DNA from 2 places in the Neisseria animalis genome. Region 1 is predicted to be linked to the other one. Evidence: riboswitches for the same ligand, from Rfam matches in the RefSeq annotation. Region 1 holds a riboswitch; the other holds the start of a gene.
The links. A riboswitch is a leader RNA that binds a small molecule or an ion and turns the genes downstream of it on or off. The one in region 1 is predicted to bind thiamine pyrophosphate.

Region 1 (5,629 bases):
CAGCGTGGATACCGGCCCGATATAGCCCAAGCCCAAGCCGACACCGCCGATAACCCCGTTGCCCAGATACAGCAAAACCAGATTGTGCGTACTCACGCCGAGTGCCGACACGACAAAGCCCAAAGCAAAACAGCAGGCCGCAACAAACATCGCCTTGCGCGGGCCGACACGCTCCATCCAAGTGCCGAACAGAGCCGCCGACGCGCCCAATACCGCCAGCGCGATACTGAAAATCCAACCTACCGTCGTCAGCCGCCAGTCGTCAGGAGCAGATTCGGTAATGCCGATTACTTTGGTCAGCGGCGCGTTAAACACCGAATAAGCATAAATCTGGCCGATGGACAAATGCACCGCCAACGCGGCAGGCGGCACCAGCCAACGGTTGAAACCCGGCTTGGCAACTGTGGCCTCACGGTCTAAAAACTTCATAATTACCTCGGATAATAAAGAGAACGGAACTTCTGTTTTGCAGACGGCATCAGGCAGTATTGTCGCCGCCTTATGCCATTGCCGCAAAAGGCCGTCTGCAAATCCATAAAATGCTTGCTGCCTGAAATGCAAAAACTCCACAAGGCGGCCGCGTACAGCCGCTGTGGAGGTTTTAATCAAACAGGGTTTGATGGTCGAATCATACAAAACGAAACAGAACATGAAGCCGCAGCATCCCGGCAGGCTTGCCGTGTCGGCGGCGGCTATTTTGTTAAGCACTTGTTATGCGGTGAAACAGCCATACAAACAGCAAACTTCACATACTTTATTTTACACGATTTGTATGCGGTTTAGGATATGCAGGCCGCCTGCTTCAATGCTGCCGCTGCCTGTTTGGCATCATCTGCCTGTGTAATCGCGCTGATGACTGCTACGCCGTCTGCACCTTGTGCAATCAACGGCTTGATGTGTTCCTGTTTGATGCCGCCAATCATCACAACCGGTATGGTAATGCCGGCTTTTCGCGCTTCGCCGATACACTCCATGCCGGTCGGTGCTTGGTGCTTTTCTTTCGATAATGTCGGGAATACCGGCCCCAAGCCGCAATAATCTGCCACACCTTCAGCCTGCGCCTGACTCAGTTGTTGCAGATTGTGGGCGGACAAGCCGATAATCATCGGCTTGCTTATTTTTCGCTTGATTTCGGCAGGGCTGATGTCTTCCTGCCCCACATGAATGCCGTCTGCATTTAAGGCCACCGCCAAATCCAAGTCGTCATCAACGAAAAAAGGAACGCCGTAACGGCGGCAAAGTTCGCGGCATTGTGCGGCCAATGCCCGCTGCTGCTCGGGAAAGTCTGCCAGCGAGTTCTTGCCTTTGTCGCGAAACTGGAAACAGGTAATCCCGCCCTGCAAGGCCTGTTCCAATACCGATAAAAGATTATCGGCACGATTTGCAGACGGCCTGTCGCAATCTTGCGAACCGGCAACAAAATAACATTTCAGTATGTTTCTGATGTCGTTCATGGCCGCTCCTGTTTGATGCGTGCATAAGCCCAGTGGTTGGTCGGCCCGTGTCCTGCGCCGATATTCAGCGAATGTTCGATGGCTGCGCTGATAAAGTCTTTAGCGGTTTTTACCGCTTGCAGCAGCGGTTGCCCTTTGGCAAGCTCCGCGGTCAGGCAGGCAGAAAACGTACAGCCTGTGCCATGAGTATGCCGTGTCGGGAAACGGGGGCTTTCCAGTACAAAATCCCCTTCCGGCGAAAAAATCCAATCGCGGCAGACTTCACTTTGCGACTGCTGCAAATGCCCGCCCTTCAGTACCACGGTTTTTACCCCCATATCCTGCAACACTGCTGCGGCTGCGGCGGCACTGTCATCGTCGCAGACGGCAATACCGGTTAAGGCTTCCGCCTCCGGAAGGTTCGGTGTAATCACCTCAGCCAGCGGCAGCAGTTCCGTTTTCAGAGCATGAACGGCATTTTGCTGCAATAAAGACGCACCGCCTTTGGCAATCATAACGGGATCCAAAACCAGACGGCCAAAATCATATTCCGCCAATGCCTGCGCCAAGCAACTGATGATTTCCGCATTGCCGAGCATACCGATTTTAAAGGCGGAAATATCGAAATCTTCGGCTACGGCTTTCAGTTGTGCCGTGATGGTCGGCAGCGGCACAAGGTGTACGTCAAACACGCCCAGCGTATTTTGCGCGGTAACCGCAGTCAACACCGAAGTGCCGAACACGCCCTGCATCTGAAAGGTTTTCAAATCTGCCTGAATACCGGCACCGCCGCCGCTGTCGGAGCCGGCAATCGTCAGTGCTTGAGCAATCTTATTCATAAACAATCCTCGCATTTTGTTCGATAACGGCAGCAGACAATGCACCCAATTCATTCATCAGATTCACGCCGAACTGCCCCAGCTCTGTCGGTTTCAGCGACGCGGCGGCCAACTCTCCGGCCACGGCATAAGCCGTACATGCTTCACAAACCGCCTCAAACACTTTACCCTCCGCTACCGCAGCGAATGCACCGCATACCGCACCAAGCAAACAGCCGGATGCTGTAATGCGGGTAAACATCGGCGTGCCGTTATGGATTTTTGCCAAACGCAAGCCGTCGCTGATGTAATCGGTTTTGCCGCTTACAGCCGCGACACAGCGGTATTGTTCCGCAACGCGCCTTGCAATGGCGGCAACATCTGCCTCGCCTTCCCCGGCATCTACGCCTTTTGCCTGCCAAGCAACGCCGGCAAGGTGCGCCAACTCGCCCACATTGCCGCGAATTACCTCAAATTCCACTTCTTCCAGCAAACACGCCACCATTTCACGCCGGTAAGGTGTTGCCGCCACGCCGACAGGGTCGAGAATCACCGGAATGCCGGCGCGGTTGGCACTCTTACCGGCCAAAATCATGGTTTCCGGATCTTTGCCGCTGAGCGTGCCGATGTTGATAACCAGCGCGCGGCTGATTTGCGGCAAAGCCTCCATTTCTTCCAGCGCCGCAGACATCAGGGGCGACGCACCTATGGCCAGCAAACCGTTTGCCGAAAGGTGGGCGGCTACCGTATTGGTAATATTGTGAATCAGCGGATTTTGCCGACGGATTTGGTCTAAATAAACAGATTTCATACTGTTTTCCTGTCTGTTGTCGAAAACGGGAACGAACAGGGGAAAACGAAGAAGATAGAGAAAGAAGAACGCACGAAGCGGCAGAACAACAAGAAAAACCGAATATACTTAGTTTCCTACGTCAGTATTAACTGCATCAGGTTCACGGGTATCTCTCAGCTTCTTCAAAGCACCCCGACTAAATCAAACATTCCGATTTATGCCGTCTGCAAACCGGCTTCCTGTTTGAGGAGCGGTTCAAACGACCGCCCTATTATACCCAAAGAAAACACCGTGAAAAAGTCCCTCCCCGACTACTTTTCAGACGGCAGCGAAACACGCTATCATCGCTTTTCTATACAAGGAAACACCATGCAAACCCAAAAAGTCATTACCCACATTACCGCTTGGCTCAAAGACTATGCCGCCAATGCCCATGCGAAAGGTTTTATTGTCGGCGTATCCGGAGGCATCGATTCTGCCGTTGTGTCCGCACTTGCCGCCCGTACCGGTATGGACGTATTGCTGCTCGAAATGCCCATACGCCAACAAGCCGACCAAGTCAGCCGCGCGCGCGAGCATATGGCGGATTTGAAACAGCATTATCCAAACGTAAACTGCCTGACCATCGATTTAACCCCTACGTTTGATACCTTCGCCGCCGATGTAGACGTTGACGAAAACGATTACCCTGCCAAAGCACTCGCGCTGGCAAATGCCCGCTCGCGCCTGAGAATGCTTACCCTCTATTATTACGGGCAAATCAACAATCTGCTGGTTACCGGTACGGGAAATAAAATCGAAGACTTCGGCGTGGGATTCTTTACCAAATACGGCGACGGCGGCGTAGACATCAGCCCGATTGCCGATTTGACCAAAACCCAAGTTTACCGGCTTGCCGCTGAGCTTGATATTGCAGAATCCATTCAAAAAGCCGTACCGACCGACGGCCTTTGGGATACGGAGCGCACCGATGAAGAGCAAATGGGCGCAAGTTATCCCGAGCTCGAATGGGCGATGAGCGTTTATGGTACTTCCAAACCCGAAGATTTCAGCGGCCGCCAACGCGAAGTATTGGAAATCTACACCCGCCTGCACAAAGCCATGCAGCACAAAATCAATCCGATTCCCGTCTGCACCATTCCGCCGGAATGGTTGGCGTAATCCCGAGCGTTCAAGCAGGCTGCCGATAGCAATAAGCCGTAACGGTGTTCCGGCGATATACCGGCTTTATCGCTTGCTTCTGCAAACTGCCTGAACGCACAGCCCAAAAGAAAACACCAAAAGGCCGTCTGCAAAATCCTCATTTGATTTTACAGACGGCCTTTTACAGCAACAATGCCACCCAATCACTACTTTCCTGCTGCAAACAACATACGCCGACTGTCCTATCTTGCGGTCGGTACCGTTATTTCACGCAAAATCATACGGCGTTACTGAACTTTGCACGAAAGGAGCTTGAAAGTCTGCTGATCCGTTATTTGTACAGTTTGCGGACTTACGGTCTTGTGTTGTGCTGCCCAAGTCTAAAACATTAAAACACCAAAAGGCCGTCTGTAAAATCTTTAATTGATTTTGCAGACGGCCTTTATTCGACAGGCAAGCCTTAAGCCTTAGCCTGCCAAGAGTCTTTCAGCGTAACCGTGCGGTTGAACACGGGTTGTTCCGGGGTATGGTCGTAGCGGTCGGTGACGAAATAGCCCAAACGCTCAAACTGCCAGCGGCTTTCCGGCGGCAGCTGTGCGGCAACCGGCTCGGCGTAAGCAGTGATTTCCTGCATGGATTCGGGGTTGAGGAAATCGGTAAACGGCAGGTATCCGCCGTCTTCTCCGCGCACGGCATCAGGCCGTTCGACGGTAAACAGGCGGTCGTAGAGGCGTACTTTGATTTCGGCGGCGTGTTCGGCCGACACCCAATGGATGACGCCTTTTACTTTGCGGCCTTCGGGATTTTTACCCAAAGTATCGTGGTCGATGGAGCATTTGAGTTCGACAACCTTGCCGTTTTCGTCTTTCACGGCTTCGTCGCATTTGATGACATAGCCGTGGCGCAGGCGCACTTCGCCGCCGGGGGTCAGGCGTTTGAAGCCTTTGGGCGGAACTTCGGCAAAGTCGTCGGCTTCGATATAGATGGTGCGCGATACGGGAATGTCGCGCTCACCCAAGTCTTCACGGTTGGGGTGGAAGGCGGCGCGGCGGCTTTGGGTTTGGCCGTCTGCAAAATTGGTCAGCGTGACTTTGAGCGGGTTCAATACCGCCATCAGGCGCGGCGAGGTGTTTTCGAGTTCTTCGCGCACCGCGCCTTCGAGTACGCTCATGTCAACGATGTTTTCGGATTTGGAAATGCCGACGCGTTTGGCAAACAGGCGCAGGCCTTCGGGCGTGTAGCCGCGGCGGCGCATTCCGGAGATGGTGGGCATACGCGGGTCGTCCCAGCCGGAAACATGGCCGTCTGAAACGAGCTGGTTGAGCTTGCGCTTGGAGGTGATGGAATACAGCAGCTCCAAACGGGAAAACTCATATTGGCGCGGGCGGGTGGCGTGCGGCGCGGGAATATTGTCGAGCACCCAGTCATAGAGCGGACGGTGC
Region 2 (5,629 bases), 880 kb from region 1:
TTCAAAGCCTCGGGCTGCCACTCGCCGCCCATAAACAGCACACAGCTGATCAGGCCCCGATAGCGTTTCAGACGGCCTTGCAGATAATCGGCGGTCAATTCCGTGCCGATGTCCGCTTTCCAAGTATCGGCACTGTGGCAGCCTTCGCATCGCAGCGGGCAGCCTGAAAACAGAAATGCCAGCGACACTTCCCCCGGTACTTCCTGCCAAACAATCTGCTCAACCGTAAATTTCAACTCGGACATTTTTTCAACTTCAAATACTATATTTGGTGGCAATTAAAACACAAAAATACTAAATGTAGTATTTTTATGTTTTAATCTATTGCTGTGTTATTATAGTTATATTTTATAGATATGATTTAATTTACAAATGATAAATCAATAAAAACATCAAAAAGGCCGTCTGCAAATTTGCAGACGGCCTTTTTCAATCAAACTTCAAACGGCAGAAAATCAGTGTTCCAAACCATCGGTATCCACACGAACCGCAACTTCGGTTTTATCCTCCGGCAACACCAAGTTCAATATTACTGCCATCATTCCGCCGGCAGAAATGGAGTTTTGAAACAACACCGGCAGGTTTTTAAACACTTCCGGCTCGAACGCCACGCCCAAACCCAAGCCGACCGATGTCGCGGCAATCACGGCTTCGCGGCGGCGGATGCCGTTGCTCACCAAAATCCGCACGCCCGCAATGGTAATCAGACCGAACATCAGCACCATCGCGCCGCCCAATACCGGGCTGGGAATGGTTGTGAACGCACGTCCGATAACGGGAAACAAGCCCAGCAATACCAAAATCGCGGCGATATATTTGCCCACATGGCGCGATGCCACGCCCGTCATTTGAATGACACCGTTGTTTTGTGCAAACGTCGTCAGCGGCAGCGAACCGAGCGCGGTGGCGATAACCGATACCAAACCGTCCGCCATCACGCCGCCTTTCAAGCGGCTTGTATATTCCCCGCCTTCTATCGGACGGTCGGACACCATCGCCGTTGCCGTCAGATCGCCCACGGCTTCAAATACGCTCAGCAGGAAAATCGCCCCCGCCACGATAAACGCGTGCCAGTCAAACGCGAAACCGTATTTGAACGGCACGGGTACGGTAATCAGCGGCAGGTTTTGCAGCGCGGAAAAATCCACTTTGCCCAAAAACAACGCCGCGATATAGCCGGCAATCAGGCCCACGGCAATACCGCTCATCCGCAGCAGCGGGTTTTTCATGCAGTTGAACAGCAATACGATAATCAGCACCAGAGAAGCCAGCCCCAAATTTTCCATCGAGCCGAACGTGCCGTCTGCTTTTGCGCCGAAACCGCCGCCGAAATCGGTAATGCCCACATGAATCAGGCTCAAACCAATCAGCATCACCACCACGCCGCTGACCGTCGGCGTAATCACTTTTTTCAGGTAAGGCAGAAGCCATGCGGAAAAACACACCAAAAACGCACCGACAAACGATACCCCCAAGAGCGTGGAAATCATTGCGTTTTCGTCCATGCCGCCTTCTTTCATGCCCGTACCCAGTGCAATCATCACGGTTACAAACGAAAAATTCACCGACTGGATAGACAACATGCCAGAACCGACCGGACCGAAGCGGTTGACCTGCAAATAAGTGCCGATACCGGAAGCGACCATCGCCATCGATACCAGATAAGCCGTCATCTCCACCGGCAGGTTCAATGCACCGCCGACAATCAGCGCGGGCGTAATCATCGGCACAAAAATCGCCAGCAAATGCGTTACCGCGCTCAACAGCGCGTTCATAAACGGAGGCTTGTCTTCCAAACCGTAAACCAAATCGGGCGCATCCGCCCGTTTTTCCATCATTTCAGCCATAATCCGACCACCTTTAAATTACCAAACGAGAAATTTTTTAAGGGCGGCATTGTATAGAATATGGCGGATATTGACAATTTGCAGACGGCCTTTACTGCTTGTTTACAGCCATATCAAATAAGCCGCCGCCGTCAGCACCAGCGACACCAGCCCCAGCCACGCCAGCGGCATCAGCCAGAAAGGTTTTCCTTCATATTGCGCCGCCAAACGCAGGTTCAGCGCAGCAAATACCGGCGCGGACAAAAACGAAGCCGTCATCGCAAACGGAATCATCTTGCCGATGGCGCTGCTGAAAAACTGAATCAGCACAAAAGCCGCCAAACAAGCCCCCGCCAGCCAAATACGCAGCCTTGATTCATTTTGCTCCGCTTCCTGCCCCCGACCCAGCAGCAGTTCCACCGTCTGCATATTGCAGCGCGAATAACCGTCAACCGCCACAATCGTCGTACCGTAAATACAGGCAAGCGCAACCGCCGCCATCGGCAGCCGCATCCATTCGCCGATACTGTGTGCATACATATCGACAAACCTACCGATAAAGCGGCCGCCGCTCAACGGCTCGACCGCCTGTCCGTACTGCACCAACGCACCCAGAGCCATAAACATCAATGCCAACACTATCGTCAGCACATAGCTGGTGTTGAAATCAATCATACGGCGCGGGCGGTAATCCGGATCCAACCGGTTTTTCTCCACCACCCACATCGAACTGGCGACACTCAATTCCATGGGCGCAGGCATCCACCCCATCAGCGCGGCAAAAAACGGCACAGCGGCCAGCGTCCACGGCGATACTTCGGCAAAATCCGCCACCGGAGGCGGCGAACCCTTACCGAACGCCATCGCCAAGGCCAGTACCGTAACCGCCGTCAAACCCATCATCACCGCTTTAGAAATCCTGTCCAAAGCCTGATACTGGCGGCTGAACAGCAAAATCAAAAAGCTGGCCAAAACCGCAATATTCAAAATATCCAGCGACACCGGAAACGGCAGCAACATCGCCAGCAACACCGCCGAAAGCAATGTACCACCCGCAATATTGACCACCGTAGCAAATAAGTTGAACACCAAAAACAAATAAAGATGCAGACGGCCTTGCTCCGCATAACCCTGCAACAGCGTTTTGCGGTTCAGGCTGCTGTAATCGAAAGCAATGCGGAAAAACGGATACTTCAGCAGATTGACCGCCACAATAAACAAAGCCAACTGATACCCGTAATACGCCCCGGCCTGAGTAGAAGCAATGATATGAGAGCCGCCGACACAAGAAGAAGCCATGATAATGCCCGGTCCAAAACGCGAAGCAAACGATGCTTGAGACATAAAAACTTTCTTTCAATAAAGCAGACAAACCGTTCAGGCATAATAAAAGCCTGTTTCCATACAGAAACAGGCCGCACAAACTTCCGCCTCGAAACTCCCCACGCCGGTATTATCCGTATCGGGTGCAAAGGGTGATTCTCAGCCGCCCACTCATCTGCGGGCAGCACCCCTGTTTCTGCAGAGGGCATTATAGCCGTACAAAGGCCGTCTGCAAAGCAGAAAAAAGCCTGTGCAACCACCTATTCACACAGCTTTAACATTATTTAAACTCCACACGCATTGACACCATATTCCAACATAACATACTATTTTCATTAAATTTTAAAACCCATACATACAACTTCCGCCAAACTTTCCGCCCCCATATCCCGTTCGGGTGTTTCACACGCACAACAAAGTAAGCTACAATCCGAGCATTATTACCGACCGCAAACACAAAAAGGTTTCATTATGTTACAAGGTAGCCTGGTTGCCCTGATTACCCCGATGAATCAAGACGGCAGCGTAAACTTCGAACAACTGCGTAATCTGATCGATTGGCACATCGAAAACGGTACGGACGCCATCGTCGCCGTCGGCACAACCGGCGAAAGCGCGACGCTCTCAATGGACGAGCACATGACCGTTATCCGAGAAACCGTCAAACACGTTGCCAAACGCGTACCCGTGATTGCCGGTACCGGTGCCAACAATACCGCCGAAGCCATCGAACTTTCCCGCGCCGCCGAGCAGGCAGGAGCGGATTACACCCTGTCGGTCGTACCTTATTACAACAAACCCTCGCAAGAAGGCATTTACCGCCATTTCAAAGCCATTGCCGAGGCGTCCTCCATTCCGATGATTATCTACAACGTACCCGGACGCACCGTTGTCAACATGACCAACGAAACCATCTTGCGTTTGGCACAAATCCCCAACATCGTCGGCGTGAAAGAAGCCAGCGGCGATGTAGCGCGCGCCATCGAACTGATTAACGCCGCCCCCGCAGACTTTACCGTTCTCTCCGGCGACGACCCGACCGGCCTGCCCTTTATCCTTTGCGGCGGCAAAGGCGTGATTACCGTTGCCGCCAATGTTGCGCCGAAACTGTTTGCCGATATGTGCCGTGCCGCCCTGCAAGGCAACATCGCCGAAGCACGCCGCCTGAACGAACAACTGGTACCGATTTACAACGTCATGTTCTGCGAACCCAGCCCGGCCGCGCCGAAATGGGGTGCAGCCGTACAAGGCAAATGCGAAGCACATGTCCGCCTGCCGCTGGTAGAACTGACCGAAGCAGGACAAGCCAAAGTCCGTGCCGCACTGCAACAGGCAGGGCAAATTTAAACAGCCCGCCGTCTACCCGTATGCCGTCTGTAAATACACGGCATACTGCAGCAGTGCAGACCAAACAGACAAGCCGTCTGTAAATACACGCCATTATGCAGACGGCATTCGGATTTTCATTTACAGGAAAACAAGATGACCTACATCAAACCGGCAGTATTGGCCGTTGCCATCATGAGTCTGGCAGCCTGCTCCAACAGCAAACAGGCACAACCCAAATTGGATTACCAAACCCAAACCCGTAAAGTCGTCAATCTCGAAGTACCGCCCGACCTCACCAACCCCGACCAAGGCAACCGCTACCAACTGCCCGCAGGCAGCGGCTCGGTACGCGCCACCGACTTGGACAACCGCCGCAACCGCACCCCGGCAGTACAGCAGCCGGCAGACCAAGCCGTACTGCAAGCCGTAAAAGGCGTAACGCTTGAGCGCGACGGCAGCCAGCGCTGGCTGGTTGTAGAAGGCAAATCTCCTGCCGAAATTTGGCCGCTTCTGAAAGTTTTCTGGCAGGAAAACGGCTTCGACATCAAATCTGAAGAACCTGCCATCGGACAAATGGAAACCGAATGGGCAGAAAACCGCGCCAAAATCCCGCAAGACACCTTGCGCCGCCTGTTTGAAAAAGTCGGCTTGGGCGGCATATACTCCACCGGAGAGCGGGACAAATTCATCATCCGCGTTGAAAACGGCAAAAACAACACCACCGACATCTTCTTCGCCCACAAAGGCATGGAAGAAGTTTACGGCGACAAAAACAAAGACACCACCATGTGGCAGCCGCGCCCCAACGATCCCAACTTGGAAGCCGCTTTCCTTGCCCGCTTCATGCAATACTTGGGCGTGGACGCGCAACAAGCTGAAGACGCGCTGGGCAAAAGCGTAACCCCGCAAAAACGCGCCACAGCAGGCGACTTGGCGAAAATCGACGGCAACACACTGGTACTGAGCGGCAGCTACGAGCGCAACTGGCGCCGCACCGCGCTGGCACTCGACCGTATCGGCCTGACCGTAATCGGCCAAAATACCGAACGTCATGCCTTCTTGGTACAACACGCTCCCGCTGAAGGCGAAGCCGTTACCAATCAAAAACCCGGCTTGTTCAGCCGCTGGTTCGGCAGCGACAAAAAAGCCGC

Region 2: it holds a riboswitch for thiamine pyrophosphate, as region 1 does, so the genes downstream of both, EL111_RS03750 (NRAMP family divalent metal transporter) here and thiM (hydroxyethylthiazole kinase) in region 1, are expected to answer to the same signal.

Annotation. Positions count from the first base shown of each region.
Region 1 is NZ_LR134287.1:1,664,384-1,670,012, forward strand. It holds gene EL111_RS07720 (L-lactate MFS transporter) at 1-429, opposite strand, end outside; gene thiE (thiamine phosphate synthase) at 780-1,454, opposite strand; gene thiD (bifunctional hydroxymethylpyrimidine kinase/phosphomethylpyrimidine kinase) at 1,451-2,287, opposite strand; gene thiM (hydroxyethylthiazole kinase) at 2,265-3,062, opposite strand; TPP riboswitch at 3,159-3,249, opposite strand; gene nadE (NAD(+) synthase) at 3,414-4,205, shown strand; gene EL111_RS07745 (glutamine--tRNA ligase/YqeY domain fusion protein) at 4,648-5,629, opposite strand, start outside.
Region 2 is NZ_LR134287.1:788,654-794,282, reverse strand. It holds gene nrdG (anaerobic ribonucleoside-triphosphate reductase activating protein) at 1-245, opposite strand, end outside; gene EL111_RS03755 (nucleobase:cation symporter-2 family protein) at 456-1,847, opposite strand; gene EL111_RS03750 (NRAMP family divalent metal transporter) at 1,950-3,170, opposite strand; TPP riboswitch at 3,249-3,351, opposite strand; gene dapA (4-hydroxy-tetrahydrodipicolinate synthase) at 3,621-4,496, shown strand; gene EL111_RS03740 (NlpB/DapX family lipoprotein) at 4,632-5,629, shown strand, end outside.